3 regions of the Micromonospora matsumotoense genome follow, and region 3 is predicted to be linked to each of the others. Evidence: riboswitches for the same ligand, from Rfam matches in the RefSeq annotation. Region 3 holds a riboswitch; each other region holds the start of a gene.

Region 1 (5,378 bases), 1.7 Mb from region 3:
GCGTCACCATCGCCGACTGCGCGAACGGGCTCGCCGCACACCGCGTGGCCTGAACGAGGTCGGGCGCAACACCAGATCACCGGCGCGAACGGAGGTCAGGGGCGGCGGTGACCACCTCAGATAGGACGAGGTGGGCTTCCGCCGGTACCGCTTGACCGTCCCCCGGTCGGGGACGTCCCGGTCGCCCGGCCCGGCACGACTGACCGCCCCTGCCGTCCCGATGACGTGGGGGCGGTCGTCGTGCCAGCCGGCACCGGCGGGCCTGGCGGCACCGGCGGGCCTGGCGGCACCGGCGGGCCTGGCGGCACCGGCGGGCCTGGCGGCACAGGCGGGCCTGGCGGCACAGGCGGGCCTGGCGGCACAGGCGGGCCTGGCGGCACAGGCGGGCCACTGGCCACGAAAGACAGCCGGGTGGGGACGGGTCGGGCCGGCCGGAGCCAGCAGACCAGGTCGGGCAGCGGCCTCAGGTCAACAGCGCCGGTCGCAGTTCCGCGCCCACGTTGATCGTGCCGACCACCCGGGCACCGGTGAGGTCGAAGACGTCGACCGCCCGGTTGGTGCGCATGAGTTCCCGGATCGACGGCGGCAGCGACGGGGGTTCCTTCATCGCCGCCCGGACGTCCCGGGCGGTCGAAATCAGTCGGCCGACCAGCGACGCGCCGTCGTGGTCCACCCGCACCCGGCCGTACTCCCAGCCGCAGGTGGTGAGGTCGAGCACCTCGAACAGGCCGGCGAGCAGCGGATGGGGATCGGTCGCCCGGACGAACTGCGGGGCCCGCCCACCGACGACCGTGGCGGCGGCCGTGACGTGCACGTACGGGTGGAGGCCGCCCGGCAGCGCGAACAGCGGCCACTGCAGCCGCCCACCGGCCTCCCGCCACAGTGGCCGGTAGTTGCGCCGGTCGACCGGGAACCGGTGGCCGGTACGCCGGTACAGCTCCGCCGTCTGGGCCAGCAGGTCCGCGTGGGCCGCGTCGGCGAACTCACCGACGATCGCGGCCGCCACCGCCAGGCCATCGCCGTCGTCGAGCAGACGGACGATCTCCGCCACCTGCTCGGCCGGCCGGACGGCCAGGTGGGCGCCGAACCGCTGCCGCACCTCGGCCGACAGGGCCGCCTGCCGGACCGGATCGTCCTGGACCTGCCGGCCTGCGCCACCCAGCACCCGCCCGAGCCATCCCATGTCGCCTCGTCTCCGCCGCCGTCACCGACCGCAGCCATGCTAATGCGATCGGTCAGAGATAGCTCACGCCGGTCAGTTCCTGCGCCGCCGTCCATAGTCGCCGGCCGACGGCGGGATCGGCGGCCTCCCGGCTGCACCGGACCTCGGTGACCGGACCCCAGGTCTGGAAGAGCCGGGAGGGGCCGAAGAACTGGCCGCCCCGTACCCCGGGATCGGTGGCGGCGCGTAGCTGCGGCAACGCGCCCCGCTCCACCGACTGGGTGGCGAGCAGGCCGAGCCACGCGATCACCCGGCCGCGGCGACCCCGGTTCTCCCACGCCCGGGGAGTCAGGTTGGTGCGGGTGATTCCGGGGTGGGCCAGCGTGCTCAGGGCCGGCGATCCGGCGGCGCGCAGCCGGCGGTCCAGTTCGACGCCGAAGATGGTGGTGGCGAGCTTGGACCGGCCGTAGGCGGCAGCGGCCCGGTAGCCACGCTCACCCATCAGGTCGGCGAAGTCCAGGTGTGCGTTCCGGTGGGTCACCGAGCTGAGGCTGACCACCCGGGCGGCCCGCGCCGCGGCCAGGTTGCCGAGCAGCAGGCCGGTCAGGGCGAAGTGGCCCAGCAGGTTGGTGGCGAGGTGCAGCTCGAAGCCGTCCGGGCTGGTGCGGCGCGGGCCGAGCAGCACCGCACCGGCGTTGTTGACCAGCAGATCCAGCACCGGGTGGTCGACGGTCAGCGTCGCCGCGAACGCCCGCACCGAGGCGAGGGAGGCCAGGTCCAACTCGCGTACCTCGACGTTCCCGCCGATCCGACGGGCGGCCTGCCGGCCGGCGGCGGTGTTGCGCACGGCGAGCACGACGTGCGCGCCGTGGCGGGCCAGCGCGGCGGCGGTGACCAGGCCGAGGCCCGAGTTCGCGCCGGTCACCACAGCGGTACGGCCGTGCTGGTCGGGGATACGGTCGGCGGTCCACTCGGTCATCTGCTGCTCCTGGGAGGTCGGGTGGACCGTCGACGTTAGGAGCAATCCGGACGGGATCGGTCGTTCCCGGTTGCCCAGGTCTGCTGGACCTACCATCGACGGTCCGGGCCGCGACACACTGGCGGCATGAGCCATCCGTACGCCCGCGAACTCGGCGACTTCCTACGCGCCCGGCGCGGCCGGCTGCACCCCCGCGACGTGGGCCTGGAGCCGGGCGGCCGGCGTAGGGTCACCGGGCTGCGACGCGAGGAACTGGCCCTGCTCGCCGGGTTGAGCACCGACTATTACCAGCGGATGGAGCAGGGCCGCGAGGTTCGCCCGTCCGACCAGGTGCTCGACGCGATCGCCAGCGCGCTCGGCCTCGACGACGAGGAGCGCCAGCACCTGTTCACCCTGGCCCGCGCCGCCCGCCGGCCGGTGCCCGCCCGGGTGGACCACGGTCCGGAGCGGGTGCCGGAGAGCACCCGGCGGCTGCTGCGGGTGCTGGACACCCCGGCGGTCGTGCTCGGTCGCCACCTGGACCTGCTCGCCTGGAACCCGTGGGCGGTGGCGCTGCTCGGCGACCCGGCGGCCCACCCGCCGGACCGGCTCAACATGCTCCTGCTGATGTTCGACGACCGGATGACCGGGGCGCGGGGCTGCGCGGCCTGGGAACAGCAGGCCATGGACTACATCGCCATGATGCGCGCCGCCGTCGCCACGGACCCCACCCATCCCCGGGCCACCGCGATCGTCGGTGAGCTGAGCATCCGCAGCGCCGAATTCCGGCGGCTGTGGTCCCGGCACGACGTGCGCGGGTCGGTCAGCGGCACCAAGACCTTCCAGGTCCCCGAGGTCGGCGACATCGTCCTGGACTGGGACACCTACCCGCTGCCCGGCAGTCCCGGCCCGGTCATGCTGGTCTTCACCGCCGAGCCGGGCAGCGCCGACGCGGACGCGCTGCGGCTGCTTGCCTCGCTGCGCGCGACCGGGCGGTCGCAGGAGAGTTATCCGACACGCCCACGCGACATCTAGTGTTGCATCTCCCCCATCCACGCCATATATGGTGTCCCACGCAGCTGGTTCTACCAAGCCCGAAGGGTGCGGTCGAGGCAACAGGGAACCCGGTGTGAATCCGGGACTGCCCCGCAGCGGTGAGTGGGAACGACCGCCGTCATCGAGCACTGGACCGCAAGGTCTGGGAAGCGACGGCCAGTAGGCGACCGGCGACCCCGGTCAGGCCCGCGAGTCCGAAGACCTGCCAGTGCGCCGTGCGCTGCTGCGCGCGGCGGTCGGAGGTCGCGCGGGACGACCGACGCCAGCACCCGGGCCGGCCGCTGCGCCGCGTCCGTTGGCGTTCTCCCGCGTCCGAGGGCCATCGGTGACAGCGAGGAGAGGTCATGACGAACGTAGCGGAGAGTCCCCCGTCCGATACCGACGGCGCGGAGTCACGCCGACCGGCGATGCGGGTGCGCAAGCGCAACGGCGACACCGAGCCGGTGGACGTCAACAAGATCGTCAAGGCGGTCGAGCGGTGGGCCACCGACCTGGACGAGGTCGACCCGCTGCGGGTGGCCACCAAGACGATCAGTGGCCTCTACGACGGGGCGACCACCGCCGAACTGGACAAGCTGTCGATCCAGACGGCCGCGGAGCTGATCGGCACGGAACCCCAGTACTCCCGGCTGGCCGCCCGGTTGTTGGCCGGCTACGTGGAGAAGGAGGTACGCGGGCAGGCGGTGGCGAGCTTCAGCCAGTCCATCCGGTACGGCCACGGCCTCGGCCTGGTCTCCGACGACACGGCCGCGTTCGTGGCCCGCAACGCCCGCAAGCTCGACGACGCGGTGGACCCGGCGGGTGACCTGCGGTTCGAGTACTTCGGGCTGCGCACGGTCGCCGACCGCTACCTGCTGCGGCACCCCGAGTCGCGGCTGGTGGTGGAGACCCCCCAGTACTGGCTGCTGCGGGTGGCCTGCGGGCTGTCGGAGACGCCGGGCGAGGCGATCGGGTTCTACCGGCTGATGTCGTCGCTGGCCTACCTGCCGAGTTCGCCGACGTTGTTCAACTCCGGCACCCGGCACACCCAGATGTCGTCGTGCTTCCTGGTCGACTCGCCGCGCGACGAGCTGGACTCGATCTACGAGCGCTACCACCAGGTGGCGAAGCTGTCGAAGTTCTCCGGCGGCATCGGCATCTCCTGGTCGCGGGTACGCGGCCGGGGCGCGCTGATCCGGGGCACCAACGGTCGGTCGAACGGAATCGTGCCGTTCCTCAAGACCCTCGACGCCGGGGTGGCGGCGGTCAACCAGGGCGGCCGGCGCAAGGGGGCGGCCTGCGTCTATCTGGAACCGTGGCATCCGGACGTCGAGGAGTTCCTGGAGCTGCGGGACAACACCGGCGAGGAGGCCCGGCGTACCCACAATCTCAACCTGGCCAACTGGATTCCGGACGAGTTCATGCGCCGGGTCGAGGCCGACGGCGACTGGTCGCTGATCGACCCGTCGGACGCCCCGGAGCTGCCCGACCTGTACGGCGAGGAGTTCGACGCCGCGTACCGGGTCGCGGAGAAGAAGGCGGTCCGGACGGTCCGGGCCCGGGACCTGTACGGCCGGATGATGCGCACCCTGGCGCAGACCGGCAACGGGTGGATCACGTTCAAGGACCCGGCCAACCGGCTGTCCAACCAGACCGGCGTCCCGGGCAACACGATCCACCTGTCCAACCTGTGCACCGAGATCCTGGAGGTGAACAGCGACACCGAGACGGCGGTCTGCAACCTGGGCTCGGTCAACCTCGGCGCGCACCTCACCGGGGACGGCGTCGACTGGGAGAAGCTGCGCGCCACGGTACGGACGGCGGTGGTGTTCCTGGACCGGGTGATCGACATCAACTACTACCCGGCCGCGCAGGCGGCGGCGTCCAACCCGCGCTGGCGGCCGGTCGGGCTGGGGCTGATGGGCCTGCAGGACGCGTTGTTCGCGTTGCGTCTGCCGTTCGACTCCGCCGGGGCCCGGGAGCTGTCCACCCGGGTGCAGGAGGAGATCTTCCTGACCGCCCTGGAGACGTCGACCGGCCTGGCCGAACGGTTCGGCGCGCACCCCGCGTACGCCGAGACCCGGGCGGCCCGGGGTGACCTGCACCCGGACCTGTGGGGGGTCGAACCCACCCAGGTCGACCGGTGGGCCGCGCTGCGGACCCGGATCGCGGCGCACGGCCTGCGCAACTCGCTGCTGGTGGCGATCGCCCCGACCGCCACCA
Region 2 (5,378 bases), 2.2 Mb from region 3:
GCAGGCTCCACACCATCAGCACGACCCCGATGAGGATCACCCACCAGCCCAGCAGCGCTTCGGGCATCGGGACGAATCCGGGATCGTCGAACCACACGTCCGGCGGAACGAAGAACCAGCCGAGGTTGAACACGAGGCCCACCAGGGCCACCACCAGTCCGGCCCACAGCAGCCGGTTGACACTTCGCTGTCCGCTCATACGGAAACGGTAGGAACCGGCGGTACCGGCCCACATCCGCCGGCAGGAGTCGAAACCCGTACTCTACCGGGCGTACGGCCCTGAGACCGTCGGTCAGGGTAGGACGGTAACGGCGGATCGACGATCAACGTCCACCCGTTCAGCTCGACGATGGGCAGTCGAGCAACGTCGGCAGCCGCGCGGAAACCGACCGAACCGGCCGCAGAACCTTCGGCAGCAGCACGAATCCACTCAACGGGAGTGTCGGCCGCAAGAGGAACCCTTGGTCCAGGGCTCCGCTGCATGGTGCTTGAGTGACCTCGGCTCCGCTGTCCGCGTCCGCCGGTCCGCCGAGGATGCCGAGGCCACCGTGGGTCGGCCGGATCCGGTATCCGGTCGACGTCAGGGTGTGGGTCGGCTCTCGCTGGTAGCGCTGGTGTGCTGCCCCGTGCACGCGGTGGGAGCTACCAGCGCTTCGTCCTCGGTGAGCGTTGCGCTCACGGGCCCTCGCCGATGCGGAAGCCGTGGTCAGGAACATGGGCGGGCTGGATGAGGTCAGGTTGACGACAACGTGCAGATACCGGACCTCCTCCTGCGGCAGGAGGCTGCGATCACCGGCGCGCTCGTCACCCCGCCACCAGACAACGGCGGCTGACGGTCTCTGCGCCGAGTGCATCATCTCGCCGTTGCTGTGCCGTCCGGCAGTTGGCAGCAGGGCTACGGGCCGGGGCGCGGACGACGGCGCTCGGCGCGTGTATCGCGGACGTATGGAGAATCGCATACGCCACCGCAACGGGCCGCCGGCTTCGATGGGGGCATGGACCACAGCACATCCCCGTCGGTACCGTCCCGTCTCGTCCGCCGGATCCTGCCCGCCGGCCTGGCTCTTCTCGGGTTGGCGGGCGTGGCGTTCGTGGTACGGCGGCCGCTCCTGATGTCCGCTCCGAGGTGTCTGGCCGGGCGGTGGCACGGCTGCTACGACACGTTCAACGGGGTGGTGCTGATGATGTTGGTGGGGCTGCCGTTGGCGGCCCTGGCGGTGTGGGCGCTGGCGCGCTGTCGGCGTGCTGCCGGCGTCGTCCCGGTGTGGCGGCTGTCGCTGGCCGAGGTGGGCATGGTCTACGGGACGGTGCCGTTGGTGTGGATGACCCTGATGCCGGGGGCGGCGGCGGGACTCGGCCCCGGTCGGGTGAGTCTGGTCCCGTTGCGGGACCTGGTCACGATGGGGCCGGTCGGGATCGGCGGCAACCTGCTGATCTTTGCGGCGCTGGGGTTCTTCGCCCCGGTGCGGTTCGTGGCGTTCGCCTCGATGCCGCGGATCCTGGCGCTCGGCGCGGGCTGCTCGATCCTGGTGGAAACCGCCCAGTACGTCCTGTGGCTGGACCGGGTGTCGTCGGTGGATGACGTCCTGGTCAACGCCACCGGTGCCGTGCTGGCCGGGCTGGCGTCCCGCCACTGGTGGCGTACCCCGGCGGAGGCACGTCGGACCAGCCTTGCCCCCGCACCAGCGGCTCCGCCGAACTCCTGCTCCGGATGGTGACGAACCTCGTGCAGAACGCCATCGTGCACCACCTTCCCGCCGACGGCTCCGTGACGGTCCACACCGGGGCGCACGGCGACAGGAGCCTGCTGCGGATCGGGAACACGGCCGCCGGCTCCCACCCGCACTGGTGTCGACCTTCACCGAACCCTTCCAGCGCGGAACGGAACGCGTACGCACCGACGAACACGCCGGTGTCGGCCTCGGTCTCGCCATCGTGCACAGCATTGTCCGCGCCCACGCCGGGACCCTCGACCTCGTGCCCGACTCCCACGGAGGTCTCCTCGTCACGGTTCGGCTTCCCGGTACGCCGTAGCACCCCCGCCGAACGGTCCACAGGTGCCCGACGAACATCAGCTGTGACAACTGACGAGCGCCCGCTGTCGCGGGATCCTGCGCCGACCCGAGCGCCTCGCTCCACCTGTCCCTTCAACCTCTGTAGCATCGTCGGCGGCATGATCATGCGAGGTGCCCCGCGTGCGGGGAGAATCGGGAAGCCGGTGTGAATCCGGCACGGGCCCGCCGCGGTGACCGGGGAGCCACCGTCCATGCGCGAGGAGCGCAGCCACTGGCCGTAGGGCTGGGAAGGCGGACGGGCTGGCGTCGATCCGGGAGTCCGAAGACCGGCCTCGCGTCGACCGCCCACCCGTCGGGGGTGGGCCGAGCGCAGCGGGAGCCTGCCTGTGGAACTCTACGATGCCATCCATCGCCGCCGGGACGTCCGGGCCCAGTTCACCGGGGGGCCGGTGCCGGCCGACACCCTGCACCGGATCCTCGACGCCGCGCACGCCGCGCCCAGCGTCGGCTACTCGCAGCCGTGGGACTTCGTCCTGGTCCGTGACTCCGCCGTCCGTCGCCGGTTCCATCGGCACGTGCAGGCCGAGCGGGTCAGGTTCGCCGCCACCCTGGACGGCGCGGCGGCCGAACGGTTCGCGCGTATCAAGATCGACGGGGTGCGGGAGTCGACACTGTCGGTCGTCGTCACCTACGACCCGCAGCGCGGGGGCCCGGCCGTGCTCGGGCGGCACGCGATCGCCGACGCCGGCCTCTACTCGGTCTGCCTGGCCATCCAGAACTTCTGGCTCGCCGCCACCGCCGAGGGGCTGGGCGTCGGGTGGGTCTCCTTCTACCGGGAGGCGTTCCTCGCCCACCTGCTAGGCGTGCCGGCCGGCATCCGGCCGGTGGCCTGGCTCTGCGTCGGGCCGGTCACGCACCTGGAGGCCGTGCCCGACCTGGAACGGCACGGGTGGCGGCGGCGCAGGCCCCTCGCCGAGGCGGTGCACCAGGACCGCTGGTCGCAGCGGGTGACTGATCGACCGAACAGCTAATTCAGGTACGTCTATGCGGTGGCTAGGCTGGCGTTGCCTTGAGTCATCGCTCGGCTACGTCAGGAGGAGTTCCATGCGTACCACCGTCAAGGTCCTGGCGGCGTCCGCCCTTAGCGCCCTGAGCCTCGCCGCCGCCACCCCGGCCCTCGCCGCCGCCCCGGCGCCCTTCTGCGAGTCCGGCGCATCACAGTTCTACTGCGACGGCAACAGCACCGGCACGACGACCTGGAGCATCACCTGGTACTCCGGCAGTGTCGGCACCTTCACCGCCGGGTCGACCCTCTTCGCCGCCTGCCCGGCCAGCAACCTCGGCCACCCGGTGCAGGCCAGCTACAGCTACTTCGACGGCAGTACGACCCAGTACAGCGGCACCACCCAGTTCATCTGCCGCGGCGGCCCCTGGCAGTAGAGCCATCCCGCGTCCGGCGTGCGCGTGACCCACGCGCACGCCGGACAGGCTCTGATACTCCGGCCGCACCTTCCTGGTCTGGAATTGCGGCAGCTCATCAGCATGATCGACGTTTGAGGCGTGGGGGCCGTGACCGACGTTCGGCGACCGTATCGATCAGCTCGAACCCGGGCTCGACGCGCTCCACCAGAATCGACGGCCGCAGCCGTGAGTTCCCCCGCTTTGATGGAGCGGTGGTTACCTGCTGCCGGCTGGCGCAGGGGTGGCGATAGGTGGTTCGTCTGGCTGTGCCAGGCGGTCTCGTATTCGTTCGGGCCGAGGTAGCCCAGTTCCTTCTGGATACGGCGGGTGTTTGTACCAGCCGTCGAGGTAGGTGAAGATCGCGTTCTCGGCCTCGTCGCAGGTCCGCCAGGACGTGCGGTAGCTCAGTGTGGACCAGAAGTTCTCCATCAGGGCGTCGTAGCTGTCGCCGACGGAGCCCCTCGATGGCAGGATCCCGTTGTCCTGCAAGCGTTCCGCGAAGCGGAAAGACGGGTAGTTGGCGGCGCCGGTCGCACCGGCGACGCACGCCCGCTTCTCACGATGAGTAACTGGTGGGCGTGGGTGTCGTCCGAATCGCGGCAGAAGCGGATGCGGTGCGAGCCGGCCAACGGGCAGCCAGTCCTCAACGGTCGACGCCGCCCGGGTGCCAGCCGGTGGCGGTAGCCCATTCCTCCGCGATGGTCACGACGAGGTCGACCACCGGGTCTTTGACGTCCGTGTAGACGTCCAGGTCGCCGACGGCGGCGGCCAGAGTGCCCTTGAACCGTGCGTACGCTGGCACTGCCGGCGGGTGCGCCCTGAACCAGTCCCGGAACAGCAAGGCGAGCCGCTCATTCGGTGAGCCTGCGAGCCGACAATGCAGGTTGACATGCCGCTCACCGGCGCTTCGCTTGTTCCAGTACCGCTTGGCCCACCTATCTGGCGGGTCGTCACGACCGGCCGGAACATGGTCTCGCTCGTATGGTCGTCGGCAGAATCCGAGGGCGGCCAGTGGTTCATCGAACACGGCTGCGGCGGCGTCGAGGTCAGCGACGCTGACCTGCAGGTCTAGCACCGGCTTGGCTGCCATGCCGGGGATCGAGGTGCTGCCGATGTGATCCACCCGCCGCGCCGCCGGACCTAAAACGGCCTGCAACTCGTGGATGAGCGCGGCTCCCTGCTGCTGCCAGGCTGGGTCAGGCGCAGCGATGAACGTGGAGGCGAGAGAGTCTGGAACGAACACGGGTAGCAAGGTAACGCAGCGACGGATCTACCGGCGCTCCAAGGAGGCAGGCAAGGAACTCAAGGAACTGGTCGCCTCCACCGGCACCACGCTGATGGATCTGCACGGCATCGGGCCGTCCGGCGCCGCCCGGCTGCTGGTCGAGGCCGGTGACATCACCCGATTCCCGAACCGGGCCCACTTCGCCTCCTGGAACGGCACCGCCCCCATCGACGCGTCCTCCGGCGAGCAGGTACGCCATCGGCTCTCCCGTGCCGGGAACCGGCAGATCAACCGGGTGCTGCACACCATGGCCACCGTCCAGCGCCGACACACGGCTGCCCGAATCGGAACGCTGATCGCGCAGCGGCCGGCCTCGGAGCCAGGCCATCACCCACCCGGGCGGCAGATGGTCATGATGGTCTTCCGGCTGTTCTGATACGGCGATGACGGCATCATTTGTCGGTGCCGCCATCGCCGCCGGTGTGGCTGTCGGTCACTTGAGCCAGGGCAGGCGGCGGACGATGGGAAGCCTGCCCCACACCCCGCCGAACCCGAGGGTGTCACCGGCGGCCGTGAGGGCGAGTAGACCCAGCACCCCGACGTAGATCAGGTGGTCGTCCATGAAGAGCTTCGGACCACGGCCACCACCCATACCAGCCATCTACCAACGAATCGAC
Region 3 (5,378 bases):
GTATCTGTGAGGGACCACCTGGATTCCCGCTGATCGCACGGCTGCCTGACTCGGAACGCTGATCGCGCGGCGGCCTGCCTCGGAACCAGGCCATCACCCATCCGGGCGGCAGTTGGTCATGGTGGTCTTCCGGCTGTTCTGATACGGCGATGGCGGCATCATTTTGTCGGTGCCGCCACCGCCGCCGGTGTGGCTGTCGGTCACTTGAGCCAGGGCAGGCGGCGGACGATGGGAAGCCTGCCCCACATCCCGCCGAACCCGAGGGTGTCACCGGCGGCCGTGAGGGCGAGCAGACCCAGCACCCCGACGTAGATCAGGTGGTCGTCCATGAAGGGGTTGTTCTCCGGAGGCAGTACCGCGGTCCACATCAGCACGAGCAGCAGGCCGCCGGCGGCAGCGGCCAGGCGCATGCCCACACCGAGGATCAACGCGGTCCCGATCGCCGCCAAGCCGATCATGAAGAGCCAGTCGGCCCAGGCCGCACCGGCGATGCTGTGGTAGATCCCCTCGAAGGGGCCGGCCACCGCGTTGCCGAGGAAGCCCTTGGTCGGGCTGCCGCCGTTGATCCAGGCACCCTTGTCGGGGGTGGCAAGACCAAGACCGAAGAGCTTGTCGATGAACGCCCACAGAAACACCCAGCCCAGCGCCAGACGCAGACCAGCGAGCGCGTACCGGGTGGCCCTGTTCCTGGTCGTCTCGGTGATCGTGGCGCCGGTCGCGCCGATGGTCACCATCGCGCCGCCGCGCTCGGTGGTGATCTGGCCCTGTTCGTTGGTGGGGTGCTGGACGACGGTCATCGCGTCCACGTCCTTCCTCGTCGTTGTTGCACCCCTATGCCACCGAGAATCCGTGTCGAGGAGCAGTGCCACCATGCCGCACCTCGCGGGACCTTCGGCCCCCGAAGCCACCAGCGAACTGCGCGGGCAGCGACCGTCGCCACTCAGGGAATCGCGCCCGCGAGGTCCCTCAGCCGTGCTGCGGCCGGGATGGGTCTCGGTGGCGGCGAGCCAGAGGTTCTGGATGGCCAGGCAGACCGAGTAGAGGCCGGCGTCGGCGATCGCGTGCCGCCCGAGCACGGCCGGGCCCCCGCGCTCCGGGTCGTACGTGACGACGACCGACAGCGTCGACTCCCGCACCCCGTCGATCTTGATACGCGCGAACCGTTCGGCCGCCGCGCCGTCCAGGGTGGCGGCGAACCTGACCCGCTCGGCCTGCACGTGCCGGTGGAACCGGCGACGGACGGCGGGGTCACGGACCAGGACGAAGTCCCACGGCTGCGAGTAGCCGACGCTGGGCGCGGCGTGCGCGGCGTCGAGGATCCGGTGCAGGGTGTCGGCCGGCACCGGCCCCCCGGTGAACTGGGCCCGCACGTCCCGGCGGCGATGGATGGCATCGTAGAGTTCCACAGGCAGGCTCCCGCTGCGCTCGGCCCACCCCCGACGGGTGGGCGGTCGACGCGAGGCCGGTCTTCGGACTCCCGGATCGATGCCAGCCCGTCCGCCTTCCCAGCCCTACGGCCAGTGGCTGCGCTCCTCGCGCATGGACGGTCGCTCCCCGGTCACCGCGGCGGGCCCGTGCCGGATTCACACCGGCTTCCCGATTCTCCCCGCACCCGCGGGGCACCTCGCATGGTCATGCCGCCGCCGATGCCAACTCGCGTCAGCGGCGCAGGTCGGCGACGCCTACCAGTCCATGCTCGCCTGGGCGCTGGCGCGCATGGACGAGGGCGCAGAGTCGGCACCGACCCGGTCGATGCCCGGAGCGTCGGTGTGGTCGCCGTGCGTGCCGAGTCGGTCCGCCGCACCGGGCGAGGTCAGCGCCGGCCTGGTCGCGATGGTCTGGCCCATCCCACGGTTGTCGATGGTGACCATCGCGACGCGGCCGTCGAGGTGAGAAGGCGCCCAGGACCGTCGCTACAGGCCCAGGCTGCGCAGGGTCGGCACGGTCCGACCCACCCAGGCGAGATCGGCATCTTCGCGGGCACCCTGGGTGCGTTGCGTGCCGGCCAGGAACCACAGGAAGTAGGTCGTGTAACCGGGCGCGCTGACCACGGTGTGGTAGCCCTCGGGCATCATCTGCATCACGTGCTCGCGGATGGTGACGTTCTCCTCGTACCCGTCGTCGGTGTAGACCCGGCTGATACCGAACCCGTCCGCCGGGTTGACGCGGTAGTAGTACATCTCCTCGTGTGCGGCCTCGGCGGGCAGGTCGTCGACCCGGTGCCGGTGTGGCGGGTAGGTGCTCCAGTTGCCCGAGGGCGTGTAGGTCTCACCGACGATGAGCCGGCGGGCGGGCAGGTCCGGTTGGGCGATCTCGGTGAGGATCTGGTGGTAGTTGCGGCCGAAGTTGGCTGCCCCCCAGCGGCCGGTCGCGACCTGCTCCGGCACGATGACGTAGGGGTCGGTGGCCAGATCGCTGGGGGCGCTGGGGAGGGCGACCTCCACGTCGGTGACGGCCTCCACGGTGATCGAGGAACCGGCCGGGAGGTAGACCGAGTGCGGTTTGCCGGAGAACACGTCCGGGCGTCGGCCGACCTGCGGGAAGTGGTGGCCGGCGACGGTGAAGTCGGCGGTGCCACCGAGGATGACGGCCAGGATCTCCCGGTCACCGGACTCGCCGGTCCAGGACTCGCCAGCCGACAGCCGCAGCAGGGTGAAGTCCAACAGCCGACAGGGGTTGAAGGGCAGCGTGTTCCGGCCGACGGCGGCGGGAATGGCGCAGTGGTAGCGGTAGTCCATGGTCACCTTTCGTGGGATGCGGGGCAGTGCGGGTCGGTCGCGGTGATCACCAGGGGCTGGTCCAGCCCGGGATGGTGGCGCGGGTGAGGGCTTCCAGGTAGAAGTAGTCGCCCCACAGGGTTCCCTCGTCGACGCCGACACCCTTGGGTTTGTCGTAGACGCCGTGCAGGATCAGCGCGTTCGAGACCGGCTGGCCACCGGTGGAGTAGTGGTCGATGAGCGAACGCAGGATCTCGGCGGCGGCGGTGCGGTACCGGCCGGCGCTGGCCGTGTCGGTGAGGTTGTCCGCGAGTTCGTACAGGCCGCAGACGGCGATGGCCGCGGCGGAACTGTCCCGTTCCTGGCCGCTGCCGTCGCCGAACTCCAGGTCCCAGTACGCGACGCGGTCGGCGGGCAGGTGGGCGAGGAAACGGTCGGCGCAGGCGCTCGCGGCGACGAGCAGCGCGGGATCGCCGATGTGCCGGTGGTTGAGGCTGAACCCGTAGATGCCCCAGGCCTGCCCGCGGGCCCAGCAGGAGTTGTCGGCGTGGCCCTGTTCGGTTTCGCCGCGCAGCGGCACACCGCTGTCCGGATCCCAGTAGAAGGTGTGGAAGGTGGTGCCGTCCGGGCGCAGGATGTGCTGGCGCAGTTGGGCGGTGTGCCGGCGGGCCGCGGCGGCGTAGCGGTCGTCGCCGGTGGTGTAGCTGGCCCAGAAGAGCAGCGGCGTGTTCATGAGGCTGTCGATGATGGTGCGGCCGCGTTGGCGTGGATCGTCGAGGTCGCCCCAGGCCTGGATGATTCCGGCGGGTTCGAGCACGCGCGTCATCAGGTGGTCGGCGGCGGCGAGCGCCGCGCCCCGGGCCTGCGGGTCACCGGTACGGCGGGCCGGGTTGACGCAGGCGAGGGTGTAGAGGAACCCGAGGTCGTGGGTGCCGAGGTCGATGCCGTGGTTCACTCGCGACGCGAAACTGTCCACGTGGGACAGGGCGGCCCGCAGGTGACGGTCGTCACCGGTCAGGTCGTACGCCAACCAGAGCATGCCGGGCCAGAAGCTGGTGGTCCAGCCGACGTTGGCGCCCTCCGGTTGGCCGACGCCCGGTGGTCGGAGCGGGTAGCGGTTGGCGTCGGTGGTGTCCGCGGGGTACCGGTCGCCGAAGGTGGCGATGTTCGCGTCGATGGTGCGTATCGCCGCGGCCACCGCAGCCGCCACGGCCTCTGCGTCGGAGTGGGGACGGACGTTGGTTGCCGTCATGGATGCTGTTCTCCCTCGTGGGTCCGGTCCGGTGCCGGGCAGGTGTGTCATCGACGTCCCCGCTCGGTGGCCGGAACGTGGTGGTCAGGTGCGCTGGGCTGCGGCCGTCGGTGGGTCGAGGACGGCCCGCAGGGTGAAGCGGCTGTTGGCCCAGACGACGTAGAGCAGCGGCGCGGCGGCGAGGCCGAGGGCGAGCGCGGGGCGGGCCGCCAGGAGCTGGACGAGCAGCGCGAGCACGAGCAGAGACGCAACGGTGAGGTACCACCGGCGCACCGCCAGAAATCCGCAGGCACGGGCCACGTCGCGCAGCGGCGCGGTGGGTCGCTCGGCGACGGTCACCAACCCGAGCAGCGTGGTCGCCACGGTGAGGACGATCAGGGTCGCCAGTACCGGCAGGGCGAGTGCCCCGACCCGGTGGCCCCACGCGGCGCGGGCGTCGACGGCGAGCACGACCAGGGCCGCCATGGCTGCCGCCGTCCAGAGCATCGCCGGCCGGGCGGTGGCCCGCCAGGCGCGACCGTAGGTGCGCAGCACGCCGCCGGAGTCGCCCGTGGAGTAGGCGGACATGACCGCGAAGGCCGCACAGAGTCCGGGCGCGCAGAGCGGGGCGGTCAGCGCGTAGAGCGGCCAGGAGCGCGCCGCGTCGGTGGTGAACGCCAGGGTCACCAGGGGCAGGCAACCGAGCACCAGCAGCAGGTTGGTGACGAGCGCTACGTGGATCCCGTCGAAGACGGCGGCGATGGTGTGGTGGCGCGATCGCATCGGCCTCACCCCTTCAGTCCGGTCGTGGCGATGCCCTCGATGAAGTGGCGTTGGCCGAGCAGGAAGATGACCGCGACGGGCAGCACGGACAGCACGGAGCCGGTCATGATCAGCGCGTACTCGGCGTTGTACTGGGAGATGAAGGTGTTCAACCCCAACTGGACGGTGCGCAGTTCCGGACTGCGCAGGTAGATCAGCGGGCCGAGGTAGTCGTTCCAGGTGGTCACGAACGTCAGCAGGGCCAGGCTGGCGAGCGCCGGCCGGGACAACGGCAGCATGATCCGTCGGTAGATGCCGAACTCGCTGAGCCCGTCGACCCGCGCCGACTCGCTGAGTTCCTCGGGGACCGTCTCGTAGAACTGCTTCATCAGGAACACGCCGAACGCGCCGAACGCCTGTAGCGCGACGATCGACCACAGGGTGTTCGACAGCTGCAGCTTCGACATGAGGATGAACTGCGGGATCATGTACGACTGCCAGGGCACCGCGATCGTCCCGACGTACGCCAGGAAGAGCATGTTGCGGCCGGGGAAGCGGACCCGGGCGAAGCCGTAGGCGGCGAAGCTGCCGGTGAGGACCTGGAGGAAGGTGACGACCACCGACAGCAGCAGGGTGTTGCGCAGCCACGTCGTCATGTCCGAGCGCTG

The links. Region 3 has a riboswitch for cobalamin ahead of ACQP1S_RS12140 (nitroreductase family protein). Riboswitches for the same ligand answer to the same signal wherever they lie in the genome.
Region 1: another riboswitch for cobalamin. It lies ahead of ACQP1S_RS19625 (ribonucleoside-diphosphate reductase subunit alpha); the one in region 3 lies ahead of ACQP1S_RS12140 (nitroreductase family protein).
Region 2: another riboswitch for cobalamin. It lies ahead of bluB (5,6-dimethylbenzimidazole synthase); the one in region 3 lies ahead of ACQP1S_RS12140 (nitroreductase family protein).

What each region holds. Positions count from the first base shown of each region.
Region 1 is NZ_CP192025.1:4,477,861-4,483,238, forward strand. Features, by position in the region: gene ACQP1S_RS19605 (hypothetical protein) at 1-53, shown strand, start outside; gene ACQP1S_RS19610 (hypothetical protein) at 464-1,183, opposite strand; gene ACQP1S_RS19615 (oxidoreductase) at 1,236-2,141, opposite strand; gene ACQP1S_RS19620 (helix-turn-helix transcriptional regulator) at 2,268-3,155, shown strand; cobalamin riboswitch at 3,182-3,401, shown strand; gene ACQP1S_RS19625 (ribonucleoside-diphosphate reductase subunit alpha) at 3,521-5,378, shown strand, end outside.
Region 2 is NZ_CP192025.1:4,988,014-4,993,391, reverse strand. Features, by position in the region: gene ACQP1S_RS21025 (hypothetical protein) at 1-199, opposite strand, end outside; gene ACQP1S_RS21030 (multicopper oxidase family protein) at 1-11, opposite strand, end outside; gene ACQP1S_RS21020 (VanZ family protein) at 996-1,718, shown strand; gene ACQP1S_RS21015 (ATP-binding protein) at 1,603-2,034, shown strand; cobalamin riboswitch at 2,168-2,364, shown strand; gene bluB (5,6-dimethylbenzimidazole synthase) at 2,402-3,046, shown strand; gene ACQP1S_RS21005 (hypothetical protein) at 3,120-3,455, shown strand; gene ACQP1S_RS21000 (GrpB family protein) at 4,120-4,719, opposite strand; gene ACQP1S_RS20995 (transposase) at 4,691-5,137, shown strand; gene ACQP1S_RS20990 (hypothetical protein) at 5,195-5,323, opposite strand.
Region 3 is NZ_CP192025.1:2,743,879-2,749,256, reverse strand. Features, by position in the region: gene ACQP1S_RS12150 (AAA family ATPase) at 1-10, shown strand, start outside; gene ACQP1S_RS12145 (hypothetical protein) at 201-797, opposite strand; partial or broken gene ACQP1S_RS12140 (nitroreductase family protein) at 996-1,406, opposite strand; cobalamin riboswitch at 1,444-1,642, opposite strand; gene ACQP1S_RS12135 (hypothetical protein) at 1,683-1,847, opposite strand; gene iolB (5-deoxy-glucuronate isomerase) at 1,914-2,738, opposite strand; gene ACQP1S_RS12125 (glycoside hydrolase family 88 protein) at 2,785-3,969, opposite strand; gene ACQP1S_RS12120 (hypothetical protein) at 4,054-4,731, opposite strand; gene ACQP1S_RS12115 (carbohydrate ABC transporter permease) at 4,737-5,378, opposite strand, start outside.